DNA from 4 places in the Mesorhizobium sp. KR1-2 genome. Region 3 is predicted to be linked to each of the others. Evidence: riboswitches for the same ligand, from Rfam matches in the RefSeq annotation. Region 3 holds a riboswitch; each other region holds the start of a gene.
The links. Region 3 has a riboswitch for cobalamin ahead of ABLE85_RS05890 (CbtB-domain containing protein). Riboswitches for the same ligand answer to the same signal wherever they lie in the genome.

Region 1 (3,567 bases), on a different contig from region 3:
CCTAGCTAAGATAAGTCTGAAAGATCCCGGAATCAACGCGCCCCGACGCGCCCGCAGCCTACTCGCCGTCGAGCGGTTCTGCTCCCACTGGCTTGCCGTCGCGCGACAGGCGGATCTTCTCCACCTTGTCCTCGGCCGCCTTGAGCAGCCGGTCGCAATGTGCCTTCAGCGCCTCCCCGCGCTCGTAGATGCGGATCGACTGGTCGAGCGGCACGTCGCCGCGCTCCAGATGGTCGACGATGCTCTCCAGCGCTTCCAGCGCCTGTTCGAAGCTCATCGCCTTGATGTCGTCATTCGGTTCGGAGTCCATCAATTCATCCTTTCATCAGGCGCTTCACATGCGCCGCGACCGAGAAAGACAGGCCCTGCAGGTCATAGCCGCCCTCGAGCAGGCTCACGATGCGATTGTTCGCATGGCGCGCCGCGCGGTCCATGAGCTGGCCTGTCGCCCAGTCGAAGTCCTCTTCGGTCAGATTGATCTGTGCCAGCGGGTCGCGATGGTGCGCGTCGAAACCGGCCGAGATGATGACCAGGTCCGGGCCGAAGGCATCGAGCGCCGGAAGCACGCGTGCGCGGAACGCTTCGCGGAACAAGTCGCCGCCGCTCTCCGGCGACAGCGGCGCGTTGACGATGTTGCCCGCGCCGGTCTCGTCCTTGGCTCCCGTGCCCGGATAGAGCGGCATCTGGTGCGTGGAGCAGAACAGCACGCTCGGATCACTCCAGAAGATGTCCTGCGTGCCGTTGCCGTGGTGCACGTCCCAGTCGACGATGGCAACACGCTCGGCACCAAATTTGCGCTGCGCGTAGCGGGCCGCGATCGCGGCATTGTTGAACAGGCAAAAACCCATCGCCGTCGTCTTCTCGGCATGGTGGCCTGGCGGGCGCGCCGCCACGAAGACATTGTCGGCCTTGCCGGTGAACACGTCGTCCACCGCGGCATTGGCCGCGCCGATCGCCGTCAGCGCCGCCTGCCAGCTCTTGGGGCTGACCGTGGTGTCTGGGTCGATGCCCACGAGCCCCTCCTCGGGGATCGCCGCGCGAATCCTGTCCACGAAGCTCTCGGGATGGGCGAAAAGGATCGTCGCCTCGTCGCCCTCCGGCGCCTCGACGCGCACGAGGTCCGAAAAGGCCTCGTCCTCCAGCACGCGCGCGATCGCGCGCAGCCGGTCCGGGCGCTCCGGGTGCCCCGGCGGCGTCAGGTGCTCGAGATAGATAGGATGCGAATAAAGGCGCGTGGTCATGCCGGGCAGCTTATCAGCAATGGCGCGCGTCGCCACGCACTACCTGCCGAAGCCTGGGGAAAATCGTTCTTTCTCCAAAGTCCATGTCGCATGGCGAGGATGGACCGCCAGCCATTTCGCGATAGTGTCGCCGCGCTGCAAGGTGCCCGCCTTAGAGCATGATCCCGAAAAGTTACAGACTTTTCGGACAAGATCATGCTCCAGAAACTGGGAGCAAGATGGCGTTTCAAGGAGAAGCCATCGCGCTCTAAGGCGGGAGAATCGGGAACGCGGTGCAAATCCGCGGCGTGCCCAACGCTGTAAGGGGGACCGCATCGGTAGATGCCACTGTTCTGCGGAACGGGAAGGCGCCGATGGCGGGACGAACCCGAGCCAGAAGACCGGCCAGGCAGAAATAGTCGTCCGCATGGTCAGGCGGAACGATGCCGAGCCTGTTCGCAAGGGGAAACGCGATGCCGGCAAGCAGCCATCCTATGCCCGAAAACGCCTTCGAAGACGCCGCGCGCGAGGCGGTCTACCGCGCCATCTTTACGCGCCGCGACGTGCGCAGCCATTTTGCGCCCGAGCCGCTGGACGACGCCGTTCTGGCGCGTCTCCTGCTGGCCGCCCATCACGCGCCGTCAGTCGGCTTCATGCAGCCATGGAACTTCATCGTCATCAGGGACATGGAGCGACGCGAGCGGGTGCGCGACCTGTTCCTCACCGCCCGCGAGCAGGAACTGCACGCCATCGCCGCCGAGCGGCAGGCGCTCTACCGCAAGCTGAAGCTCGAAGGCATTTGCGAAAGCGCGCTGAACCTCTGCATCACCTGCGACCGCCGGCGCTCGGAAAACTCGCCGCTCGGCCGCTGGCACAACCCGCAGATGGACCTCTACAGCACCGTTTGCGCGGTGCAGAACCTCTGGCTCGCCGCGCGCGCCGAGGGCGTGGGGATAGGCTGGGTCAGCATTCTTGACGAACAGGCGCTGAAGGAGCTTCTCGGCATTCCCGAGCATGTCGCGCCGATCGCCTATCTGTGCGTCGGCCGTGTCTCGCAGTTCGCGCCGAAGCCGGATCTCGAAGCAAGCGGCTGGGGCAATCGCCTGCCCCTGCCCGAGCTCATCATGAGCGAGGCCTTCGGTGGCGCCGGAGAAACCTTACTCAAGGAAACCGTAGCCAGTGAATCCCTGTCCTGGCGACCCTGAGCATGCTTAGCGAGCCTGCTTGGCCGGCTGCCATGCCGCCCCGCCAGCCGAGCCCAGCGCCTTGTCCTTCAGCTCGCGGAACTTGCCCGATGCCTCGGCCAGCCGGCGATCCCAGTCCGGATTGGGCACCTGCCCTTCGATAGTCTTGAAATAGACCTGCATCAGCGAGGCGATGGCGAAGGGCTCGATCAGCGCCGCCTTGATGGCCCAGGCGAACACGATCGCCAGCACGAAGGCCCAGCCCGCCAGTTGCCCCGGCATCATGTAGAGGATGGCTGCCGCCGGCGTCAGCATCATCAGGAAGATGACGAAGGTCAGGCCCCACATGACGATCGCAAGCCACACGGCGTTCTTGACCATGGTGCCGGCGTTCTGCGCGTAGAGGACGACGCCCTGGCGCGCGGTCTCGTAGGGGCTGTGGCTGTCGAGGCGAATGTTGTAGGCGAGGATGATCTCGTCGACATAGGTCAGCGACAGGCGAATGACCGCGTTGACGAACTTCACCAGCCCGTCGAGCCCGGGAATGGGGAGGAAGGCCGCGATGCCACCGATCAGGCCGGTGATCGCGGCGATGGCGCCCTTCACCAGTTGGTCGAGCACGAAGAGAATATTGGCTTCCGCAAAGCGCGTGGTCACAACCTCCCGCGCATAGGAGATCTGCCCCTGGCCGCTGGGCACTCCGTGCCCGTCCAGTAGCCGAACCATGACGGCGATGTGGCCTGCCTTGACGATGTACAGGATGTATTCGCGGATCCAGTAGACGATCAGCGACACCAGGCCGAAGCTGATAATGCCGCCCCAGATCGACAAGGTGGCGGGACCGTCCTCGCCGCCGAAGATGTGGCCTGCGCCATAACCGACGCCAGCTCCGGCGCCTGTCGCAAGCACATATGCCGCGGTGATTGCAAAAAACACGATCATGCGAAAGACGATGAAGGGCCATGTCTTCATCATCATCGACAGCGTCTTGCCGATATCGAAGTCCCACATGCAATAATCCCCCCAAGACAGGCAAATTTAGCATGTCCTGAGGGGAAATATTGTCAAGCGTCTGCCGCGCGGCAGCGACGTTTCTCGCTAGAGAATTTCAGTTTTGGCGATCTTGATGCCGAAACCTTCGAGGCCGACATAGTGGCGCTCGC
Region 2 (3,567 bases), on a different contig from region 3:
GATCCGTTCGGCCCGACCAGCCCAAGGGTTTCGCCCTCTTTTACGGTGAGGTCGACGTTCGACAGGATGGGCGCGCCGCGGGCGATCGAGCCGAGATTTGTGGCTTCCAGGATCATCGGGCGCGCCGTCCGCGGATGAGGATCGCGGCAAAGGCCGGTGCGCCCACCAGGGCGGTGATGACACCGATGGGCAGGACCTGGCCCTTGATGATCGTTCTGGAGAGCACGTCGGCGGCGATGAGGAAGGCCGCGCCGATGAGCGCCGTGGCGGGGCCGAGCCGGCCGTGCCGAACGCCGACCAGGAAGCGCGCCGCATGGGGAATGACGAGGCCGACGAAGCCGATCGAGCCGACGATGCTGACCATCACCGCCGTCACCAGGGCGGTGATGCCGATCAGCGTGACCTGGACGGTCCGCACTGGCACGCCGAGCGAGGCGGCCGATTCCGATCCGAAGGCGAAGGCGTCGAGCGCGCGGGCATACCAGATGCAAGCGAGGAGCCCGAGAAGGGCGACCGGCACCGCCAGCCAGACATCGGGCCAGCGCGCGCCGCTCAAATTGCCGAGCAGCCAGAACATGATGCCTCTTGCCTGCTCGGCATTGGCGGACTTGGTGATGATGAAGGAGGTCAGCGCGTTGAAGAGCTGTGAGCCGGCAATGCCTGCGAGCACGATCTGGCCGGTGCCGTGAAGCGTCACGCCGCCGCCCGCGGCCCGGGCCAGGACCGCCACCAGCAGGAAGGCCGCGACGGCACCGGCAAAGGCGCCGAGCGACATGGAGATCGCGCCGGCGCCAAGGCCAGCGACGGTCACCATCACCGCGCCGGTTGAAGCTCCAGCCGAGATGCCGAGCAGATACGGGTCGGCCAGGGCGTTCCGCAGCAGCGACTGCAGCACCATGCCGGAGATCGCCAGTCCCGAGCCACAGCAGGCGGCAACGATGGCGCGCGGCAGGCGGTAGTTCCAGATGATCCCCATCTCGATGGGATCGAGCACATAGGCCGTGCCAAAAATCTTGTTGGCCAGCGTCTGCAGCACCACACCGACGGTGATGGGGGTCTCGCCGATGCATGTGCCGGCAAGGATCGCGGCCGCGAGCGCAAGGAAACCCAATATCCCCCGGCCGAGCCGGGAGATCTGCGCTTGTCGGACAAAAGCCAGGCTCACTTCGCCAGTCCGAATTTCTCGAGTGAGTCGGCGAGGGCCTCGATGCCGGAGACCGTGCGGATGGTCGCGTCCATCGCGTGGGCGTCCATGACGACGATGCGGTTGTTCTTGACCGCATCCATCTGGCTGGCGACCGGATCGGTCTTCAGGAATTCGAGCTTCTTCTCGTAGTCGTCGGCCGGGAAGCGCCGGCGATCCATCCTGGCGATGACGATGATCGTCGGATTGGCCTTGGCGATGGTTTCCCAGCCGACCACCGGCCACTCTTCGTCCGACCCGGCGATGTTCCTGATGCCGAGCTTGTCCATCATGTAGGCCGGCGCCCCCTTGCGCCCTGCGACATAGGGATCGATGTCCATCTCCGCGCTGGAGAACCAGAACACGGCCGATACATCCTTGAGGTTGAGCGCCTTGGCGCGCTCGACCGCGGCGGCTTCGCGCTTGGTCAGGTCGGCGACGAGTTCCTCACCCTTGTCCTGCATGTCGAAAATGGTGGCCAGCTCCCGCACGCCCTGATGGATCGCCGCGGTCGAAAACAACTCGCTGCGGGTGCCGTCAACGCCTATCGTGTTATCTTTCGCGACGCAGTCCGTCGGCAGCACATAGGTGGGGATGCCGACATCGTGGAACTGCGTGCGGGTGGCGACAATGCCGCTCGGCCCGACATGCCATTCGAACTGCACGGCCACCAGGTCCGGACGCTTGGCGACCACGCTCTCGAAGCTCGGGTCGTTGTCGGCCAGCCGCTCGATCTTGTCGTTGATCGCCTTGAACTGCGGCAGCACTTCGGTGAACCAGACCGAGGTGCCGGAGACCTTGTCGCCGAGGCCGAGAGAGTAAAGAACTTCGGTCGCCGCCTGGCCGACCGTGACAGCGCTTGCGGGCGCCTTGTCGAAGGCGATCTTCTCCCCGCAGTTTTCGAGGGTCAGCGGATATTTGGTGGGCTCGGCCGCAGCAGTGGCCGTAAGGAATGCAAGGCTGGCGGCAGCAAGTGCCAGGCGCGAAGCTGTCATGACGCGAAGATCTCCGATCTGTGGGTGGCCGGGATCGAAGGATTCGGGTCAGCACGACGATGATCGCTCACGCCCGAATGGGCATGACGCAACTGCAATCCACCTGTGGTGTACGACATCGACAAACCTCCCCGGACATCCCCGCCCGGCGCGTTGAGTTTACAGGTGTCGGTAGGTCTCCTGACTGACGGGTCATGGTCCTTCTCGGCCTTCCCGGGCAGATACCCAGTGGCATTTTTGAGAAGGTACTAACCGCCTACAGTTGCGGGGGCAGTTTCGTTTCGCGGGTCAAGCCGCGGCGAATTCCCTGTTATTCCCTTGCGGGAACCGACGCATGGTTCCTAGCGGATTGCTTCGCCCGCATCAAGTCACTGAAATGGCGTGGAAAATGGCGACCTTTTTCCTTGGTCTTCGCCCGATCGCGAAGGAAACCGTCGGAAATTCATTGCCTGACACTGATCTGGCCTTCGAGCCATTCGCGGCCCGACTGCCGCGACCAAAGGTCCCGCCCGATGGCTAGGGGGCAGGGAGCCATCACAAGGCATGCCGCAAGACAAAAAGGCGCGCAAGATAGCTGTGCACATCGACCGTGGCGCAGGTCACTTCGTGCAGCCTGTCAACTGGTTCTCTTTCGATTGGGAACACTCCCTTTTCCTTAACCTCTACATTTTTCACAACGCAGGTGCGGCCGGTTTTGTCTGTGAGCTTGGCGTCATAGGTGCCGGCCGGCGTGTCCTTGATGACCAATCTTTCGTCGTGGTCGACGGAGCCATCGGGATCGTTCTTCGTCTGGTTCTTTCCCCAATCCTCGGTCCCGGCGGGAGCCAAGTAGAATTCCGTGACGGTGTTTGCGGTCAGGTTCCAGAACTGCAACTTGTTGTTGGCCGCGTTTGCGACTCCTGGGATCACAAGCAGTGCGAAGGCAAAACTGAATGCGTGCATCGTTTTCCTGCCGCAATTTGTGTTGGGGAGCTGATACTACCACCTCCGTCCTCGTCTCTCGAACACCGCAATTGGAACAAGGCCAAGGGCGTTTGGTGCCGTCACGCGCGATTCCCAGGTGATGAGGATTCGGCGGCGGCACCGAGCGCGAGGCCCGGTCTCATCACCAGAAAAATTGGTCCGGCGGCCTCGCCCAGCAGTTTTCGCGAATGCCTGCGAAGTCCCCCAACGCAACGGCCGCTTACGGGCCATGATGTCCCAATAGCAGACCGACCGCTTTCGGCCCCTTTGCCGCCCTTCACCGTTCAGAAATTCCACCCTGCAGGGAGCGCTCGCGATACCTCGCTGCTGCCCTGCATTCCGCCATGCGGTTTTGTCCGTTCCACCGTTAATGAGCGTGGGACTTTCCATCCGACAGGGGCTAGGAGGCGCGGACCGGGTGCAATG
Region 3 (3,567 bases):
GACGAACTGCACGACGCCGACGCGGCGGCCGTAGCCGATCATGCGCAGCGCAAGGCCGAAGGCGGCGGTGGTCTTGCCCTTGCCCGGGCCAGTGTTGACGATCAGCAAGCCCTTCTGCTCGATGGTCTTGCCGGCCACTTCGGCATCCTGCACCGCCTTGCGCTTGGCCATCTTGGCCTTGTGGCGTTCGGCTTCGCTGTCGTCGATTTCCTTCATGTCATTTCACCTGCATGGGCAGGCCCGCGACCATGAACAGCACACGGTCAGCGCGGGCCGCAATCTTCTGGTTGAGCCGGCCGGCGGCGTCGCGAAATCTTCTGGCAAGCGCATTGTCGGGCACGATACCGAGGCCGACCTCATTGGCCACGACGAACCATGGTCCGCGCGGCTTGCCCAGCACCTCGGCGAGACGCTCGCTTTCACGCTCGAGATCGTGTTCGGCCAGGAGATGATTGGAGAGCCATAGCGTCAGGCAGTCGACAAGCAGCGGGCGGCCGTCGGGCACGCTCTCGATTGCGCCAACGAGATCGAGCGGGGCGTCGAGCGTTTCCCAGCCCTCGACGCGGCGGGCGCGGTGCAGCGCGATGCGCTCCACCATCTCGTCGTCATAGGCCTGGGCAGTGGCGATGTAGGTCCACGGCGCCGGAAAGCCGGTCGCCAGCTGCTCGGCATGCGCGCTCTTGCCGGAGCGCGCGCCGCCGAGCAGCAGCGTCAATGTGCTGGCGTCAGGCAAAGCTGTCGCGCAGGCTTTTTGCCGTTCCGGTGAAGCGGCCACGCACGATGCCGACCAGCGCCCCGAGCACCACCCAGAAAATCAGGTTGGTGACGTTGACTGCGACCACGAACTGGTGGTGCAGGCTTTCCGGAATGGGCGTTTCGTGGCTTGCCGGCTGCGGCGCACCGATGACGTGCGGTGCCACGATCAGCGCCACGCCGAGCAGCGAGAAGGCCAGCGAGTTGCGGGAGGCGATCAGGCCAAGACCAGCAGCCGTGGCGACGGCCGTGCCGATCCACCAGACCTGGCGGGCGGCAAGGTCGGCGGCTGGCATGGCCGGCAATTCCGGCGGCAGGCCGAGGCCCGGCGCCAGCGTGAACACGGCAAAGCCCGCAAAGCCCCAGAAAACGCCCTGACGCCAGCCCGCAATGCCGCCCGCCATTTCGGACACGGCTACCAGAACCAGCGCGAAGCCGATGCCGGTGACGATATTGGCAAGCGCGGTGAAGCTGAAGCGCTCGAGGCCGTCAGCCGGCGCCCAGGCTTCTTCCTCCTCGGCGGGCGCAGCGGCTTCTGCGGTCGCCGAGGCACTCATCTCCATGCCTGGCATATTGTGTGCCGAACCATGGTCGTGCCCGCCAGCAGCCTCTTCATAGACCTCAGCCTGAAGAATCAGCGGAACCGTCGCGAAGGTTTGCATCCCAGCCATGACCATGCCGGACAATAGCCCAGCGATCGCCGCGATGAACACGACGTTGCGAAACACAGTCATTGGAAGCCCCTTTTAATGGCAGGGGAACGCGAGCGAGTGGCGGTAGTCGTGGGCGGCGTTGTGGACGACTTCCATGTGCGAGAAGCCGACGAAGCCGATCACGAACAGGCCGAGCAGCGCGGAAAGCGCGAGCTGCGTGGCGCGCGAGGAAGAGCTTGCAGAAGCGCCGAGCGTCGAAGAAATCGTGTTCATTTTAAAGTCCTTTCACCCTCCACCCGAGGGCATCTAGCGTTGTCTTCGTCGCCGGCAGGTCTCCTGGCTTGCGGGTCTGCACCCTTCCCCGCCTTCCCGAGGTAACCCTCAGTGGCATTTGGGGAGGGCTCTCCGCATACAGTTGCGGGGGCAGCCGCGGCTTTGGGCACAAAAAATGCCCGCACCGCATTCCCTCTTGTTCCGTCCGGAACCGACGACGGCCGCGACTATACGGAGAATCGTCACGCCCGGCAAACCATATTCCCGCCCTTTTGGCGGCCATCGAGGTCGCAAATGCACAAGTCCTTGCCAGCGGCCAAATCGCCGCCATTTGCATGATGATTGACAATCGACGTTTGCCAGTGTCCGTTTTGTGCGGTCGACCGGGAGTAGCGCTATGCGAGCCGACATCGAACACAGCGATCCCTACAATGGGCTGCGGTCCGCCGAGACGACGCTGCCGGCCCGCTCCTATTGGGACGAAGCGGAATATCGGCGAGATCTTGAAGCGATTTGGTATCGCAACTGGATGATGCTCTGCCGCGAGGCCGACATCGCCCAGCCTCAAGCCTATCGGGTCTTCACGATCGGCACTCAGCAGGTCCTCGTCATACGCGACGAAAGCGGAATCTTGCGTGCCTTCCACAACACCTGCCGGCACCGCGGCTCACAGTTGTGCCGCGAAAACGAGGGCCGCCTGAAGAGCAGGCTGCTGACCTGTCCCTACCACGCCTGGTCCTATTCCTTGCGCGGCGAATTGGTGCGCATCCCCTCCAAGACGCTTCCGGCTGGCTTCGACAAGGCCGATTACCCGCTCTATCCGGTCGCGATTTCGCTCTGGCGCGGCTTCGTCTTCGTCAATCTCACCGAGGATGCCGCCGGTTCCGCCGCGGAAAGTTTCGATCCCGGCTCCGGCGACCTTACCAACTGGCCCTTGGAAGAACTCGCCACCGGCCATGTCCTGCGCAAAGTGCTGAACTGCAATTGGAAGGTTTTCTGGGAAAACTTCAACGAGTGCCTGCACTGTCCGGGCGTGCACAAGAACCTGTCCCACCTCGTTCCGATCTACGGCCGCGGGCTGATGGCGCGCCATGACGATCCCGACTGGGCGCTGCATGCCGACAACGACGCCCCCGAATTTGCGGGCGGACTTCGGGCGGGCGCCGAAACCTGGTCGGAGGACGGTCGCGTTCACGGCCCGGTTTTCGGTTCACTGACGGAGGCCGAGCGCGCCGCCGGCCAGACCTATGCAATGCACCTGCCGTCCATGTTCATAGTCGGCCATGTCGATTATGTGCGCACCGTGCGGCTGATGCCCCTCGGCCCCGAACAGACCGAGCTTACCGCCGAATGGCTGTTTCCTGCGGATGCGCTGACATCGGAGGGCGCCAACCTGGAGAATATCGTCGACTTTGGGGCCCGCGTGCTGGAGGAGGATGCCGCCGCCTGCGAACTCAATCAGAAGGGCCTGCACTCGCTGCGGCACCAGGCCGGTGTTTTGATGCCAGAGGAATACGAGCTGCATCGCTTCCATCAATGGGTGGGCGGCCAGCACGCCGCCCACGACGTCACATCGATTTCGGCAGATAGCGCCAGGTAAGCAGGCCGCAAAAGACGGTGAAGACGCCAAGCGTGCAGAACACCGCCCCGAGCCCGAAGAAGCTAAGCACCACCGAATAGACAAGCGGCGGCAGGAGTTCAGAAAAATCGAGATAGGTGCGGTAGACCGCCGTCATCTGCGGCCTCTCATAGGTGCGCACCGCGCGCATGAAGGCAGTGGAACCGAGCGCGTCGAGCGCCACCGCAAACAGCGCGCCGAGCAGCAGGAATCCGCCGGTCATCAGCGGCAGGTTCTCCCCGCCCAGGCCGGCCGCGAACAGCGCCGCGC
Region 4 (3,567 bases), on a different contig from region 3:
GCGGCCGCGAACAGCAGGCCAGGACAAAACCGTCGGCGATCTCGTGATCGAGAATGCCGCCGTTGTGGTTCATCTCGACCTCGCCGGACACTTTCTTGACCTTGCAGGTGCCGCACAGGCCGAACTCGCAGGCTGCCGGAATGCGCACGCCTGCCGCGCGCGCGGTCTGCAGCACGGTCTGGCCGGCCACGCATTCGGCATCGACCTCCGACATCGAGAAGCGTATCGGCGTCGTGACCTCGACTGGCGTTCCGGCAGCACCCTCGCCGGGCGCCGCATCGGCGAAAGGCGGCGGCACAAGCTCGACAGCGGGCGCGCCGAAGTTTTCCTGATGGTAGCGCGCCATGTCGAAGCCGGCGGCTTCAAGCATCTGACGCACCGCCCGCATGAACGGGTCGGGCCCGCAGCAGAAGATCTCGCGCTCGCGGAAGTCGGGCGAGAGCAGCGGCAGGCGCACGGCGTCGATGCGGCCCATATGGCCGAACCAGCTTTCGCGGCTCGACCGCTCTTCGACCAGGAAGCCGAGCGAGAGACCCGGCATCTGGTTGCCGAGCAGTTCCAGTTCCTTGCGGAAGATGATCTCTTCCGGCCGCCGCGCGCAGTTGACGAAGGCGACGTCGGTCTGAGGCGCGAAATCGTTCAGCCAGCGGGTCATCGACATCATCGGCGTGATACCCGACCCCGCCGAGATGAACAGGTACTTAGCCGCCGGGTGGTTGTGCAGCGAAAAGTCGCCGGCCGGGCCATAGGCCTTCACATGCATGCCCGGCCGCAGGTGATCGAACATCCAGCGCGTGCCGACGCTGTCGGCCTGCGCCTTGACGGTGACCGCGATTGAAAAGGGCCGCGAGGGGCTGGACGACAGCGTATAGGTGCGTAGCACGGGCTCCGCGCCCACCGGCAGCTCCAGCGTGACGAACTGGCCCGGCTGGTAGCGGAACCAGGTCTGGTTGTCGGAGCGGAAGGTGAAGGTCTTCACCTGCGGCGCCTCGTCCGCCACGCCGATGCATTCCAGCACCTGCAGCTTGTCGTTCCATGGCAGCATCTGGTCGAGATGCTTATAGAGGCTGATGGAGGTCATGGCGTTCATCCCGCCCTCCCGCCTCAGGCGACGCTGCGCAGCGAGGGCTTTTCGCCCTCGGCAAGGCGCGGCTCGATGAAGCCGCAATACCAGTCGACGAACTGGATCACGCCGCCTTCATGCACCTCCGAATAGGGTCCGGGCTCGTAGGCCGGCGACTTGATGCCGAAGGCGTTCTCCTCGACGATCCGCCGGTCCTGGTCGTTGGTCTCGGTCCAGACATGAGTGAGTTCGGCAAGATCGTAGTCGACGCCTTCCACCGCATCCTTGTGCACCAGCCACTTCGTCGTCACCGCCGTTTCAGTGGCACTGATGGGCAGCACGCGGAAGGTAACCGCGTGGTCGCCCAGCACGTGGTTCCACGTCGTCGGGTAGTGATAGAGCAGCAGCGAGCCGATACGGTCGGCCGAGACGCTGTCGGACAGGTTGCGCTGCACTGCGCGCTTGCCGGTCATGGTGTAGCTGACGGCATCGCGCAGCAGCGGCGTGCGCGTGGCGCGGTACTGGCCGGCGGCATCGATGCGGAATTTGCTCGGCAGACCGGCCGCCTCGCATTTCTGCCAGTGCGCCACCATCTCCGGGTCGCTGTCGGCGCCATTGACGCCGGTCACGTTCGGCGCCTCGGGGAAGGTCTTGCACAGTTCGGGATGGTTGCCGGCGCAGTGGTAGCACTCGCGGTTGTTTTCCCACACCAGCTTCCAGTTGCCCTTTTCGATGATGGTAGTTTCGTGGGCGACCTTGGCGTCGCGCAACCGGTGCGGCAGGAGGTAGGGTTCGACCATAACCCGCATCGGCGCAAAGTCGGCCGGCTCGTCGGCCAGACAGATGAAGACGTAGCCGCCCACGCTTTCGCAGGCGACGGGCTTGAGGCCAAAGCCGCTGGCGTCGAAATCCGGCCCCATCTGGCGGGCGAACAGCAGGCGGCCGTCAAGCTCGTAGGTCCACTGGTGATAGGGGCAGACGAGCTTCGCCGCCGTGCCCTTGTGAGCGGTGCACACGCGGCTGCCGCGATGGCGGCAGGAGTTGTGGAAGGCGCGGATGTCACCGTTCTGGTCGCGAACGACCACCACCGGGAAATCGCCGATCTGGACGGTCATGTAGCTGCCGGTCTTGGGCAGCTCGCAGTCGTGGCCGACAAACAGCCAGTCGCGATACCAGATCAGCTCCATGTCGAGTTTGAAATAGTCGGGGTCGATGTAGAAGGGCTGCTCAAGGCTGAAGCCGTCACGGCGGCTGCGGATCTGCCTCAGCATTTCGGTGCGTGTATCCATGTCCTGTCCTCGCTTTGCTGGCGCACAAGGACTGAACTGGTGGTGATTTCAGGGGAGGAAGATTGCGCTCACAGCCAGGCAAGGCTGCCGACGCGCAACGCTCCGCCACTTGACCGCCCACCGCGATCAGTCGGGTTCAAACGACATCAGGCTGGTTTCCGGGCTGAGGAGTTGGTCCTGCAGGACCGTCACGGACACCTTCCCAGGCATTTCGCCCAGTGGTCTCCCGCCATGACACACTCCACCACCGTTGCGGGGGCAGCGCCGGATTCTAACCGGCTTCCCAATTCTCCGGACCCGTTTCCGGGGCCGGCACCTGAAGTATCCCGATTAGAGCATCGGACAGCGGGGGGTGGCGCACGCGAATGCGACATGTCCCAAACGCAAAGACGACAGTGCAAAAGATGTGATCGCGACGAAGCGATGGCGTGTGCCGCGCCAAGCGGCAGCGCAACACACGAGCGCGCGGCCAGGTCCGGCCGCGCTTCGGAGTGTCGAGAAAATGTTTGGAAAAGTGGGCGACCGGCGGCTGACGCACGCGTGATCTCGCTGACCGTGCTCGGCATTCTCAGCCGCGACCTGTGGCGCTGGAACCGCTCGCGGCGCCGCGAGGCGCTGGCGTGGCCGCGCCCTTCGCCTGAACACCCGAAAGACTATTCCTCAGAACTGATTGGCCATGCTGGGCCGCATGCAATCCCGCAGCCTTCGCACCTCCCAAAAAGAATGAACCCGGCAAGAATTCCTTCTTGCCGGGTTCTTTGTTGGTGGCTTGGGATCAGGCCTTGACCTGAGCCAGCGCCGCGTCGAGCGACGTGCGGAGCGCGGCGACGATGTCGTCGACCTGCGCCTTGGTGATGATGAGCGGCGGGCAGAAGGCGATCGAGTCGCCCATGGCGCGGGAGATCACGCCGTTCTGCTGCAGCTGGCCGTTGACCAGCGCGCCCAGCGCACCGACCTGGCCCCACGGCGCCTTGGTCGCCTTGTCGGCCACCGTCTCGATCGCCGCGATGAGACCGACGCCGCGCACTTCGCCGACCAGCTCGTGCGAAGCCAGCTCGCGCAGGCGCTGCTGCATGTAGGCGCCGACCTCGCGAGCGTTATCGACCAGGTTGCGCTCCTCGATCAGGCGGATGTTTTCCAGCGCGACCGCAGCCGCGACCGGATGACCGCCGGCGGTGAAGCCGTGACCGAAGGTGCCGATGCGGTTGCTTTCGT

Region 1: linked by a shared signal. The riboswitch ahead of bluB (5,6-dimethylbenzimidazole synthase) and the one ahead of ABLE85_RS05890 (CbtB-domain containing protein) in region 3 are both predicted to bind cobalamin.
Region 2: linked by a shared signal. The riboswitch ahead of ABLE85_RS17390 (ABC transporter substrate-binding protein) and the one ahead of ABLE85_RS05890 (CbtB-domain containing protein) in region 3 are both predicted to bind cobalamin.
Region 4: linked by a shared signal. The riboswitch ahead of ABLE85_RS16680 (aromatic ring-hydroxylating dioxygenase subunit alpha) and the one ahead of ABLE85_RS05890 (CbtB-domain containing protein) in region 3 are both predicted to bind cobalamin.

Annotation. Positions count from the first base shown of each region.
Region 1 is NZ_JBDZDS010000001.1:448,579-452,145, reverse strand. Features, by position in the region: gene ABLE85_RS02180 (exodeoxyribonuclease VII small subunit) at 59-310, opposite strand; gene ABLE85_RS02175 (histone deacetylase family protein) at 315-1,241, opposite strand; cobalamin riboswitch at 1,465-1,645, shown strand; gene bluB (5,6-dimethylbenzimidazole synthase) at 1,694-2,425, shown strand; gene ABLE85_RS02165 (hypothetical protein) at 2,432-3,415, opposite strand; gene ribB (3,4-dihydroxy-2-butanone-4-phosphate synthase) at 3,503-3,567, opposite strand, start outside.
Region 2 is NZ_JBDZDS010000009.1:793-4,359, forward strand. Features, by position in the region: gene ABLE85_RS17380 (ABC transporter ATP-binding protein) at 1-116, opposite strand, end outside; gene ABLE85_RS17385 (iron ABC transporter permease) at 113-1,165, opposite strand; gene ABLE85_RS17390 (ABC transporter substrate-binding protein) at 1,162-2,178, opposite strand; cobalamin riboswitch at 2,331-2,525, opposite strand; gene ABLE85_RS17395 (hypothetical protein) at 2,713-3,120, opposite strand.
Region 3 is NZ_JBDZDS010000002.1:348,037-351,603, forward strand. Features, by position in the region: gene cobO (cob(I)yrinic acid a,c-diamide adenosyltransferase) at 1-216, opposite strand, end outside; gene cobU (bifunctional adenosylcobinamide kinase/adenosylcobinamide-phosphate guanylyltransferase) at 218-733, opposite strand; gene ABLE85_RS05885 (CbtA family protein) at 726-1,487, opposite strand; gene ABLE85_RS05890 (CbtB-domain containing protein) at 1,500-1,679, opposite strand; cobalamin riboswitch at 1,715-1,910, opposite strand; gene ABLE85_RS05895 (aromatic ring-hydroxylating dioxygenase subunit alpha) at 2,077-3,279, shown strand; gene ABLE85_RS05900 (MFS transporter) at 3,248-3,567, opposite strand, start outside.
Region 4 is NZ_JBDZDS010000008.1:109,337-112,903, reverse strand. Features, by position in the region: gene ABLE85_RS16685 (hybrid-cluster NAD(P)-dependent oxidoreductase) at 1-1,081, opposite strand, end outside; gene ABLE85_RS16680 (aromatic ring-hydroxylating dioxygenase subunit alpha) at 1,105-2,352, opposite strand; cobalamin riboswitch at 2,484-2,687, opposite strand; gene ABLE85_RS16675 (aspartate aminotransferase family protein) at 3,128-3,567, opposite strand, start outside.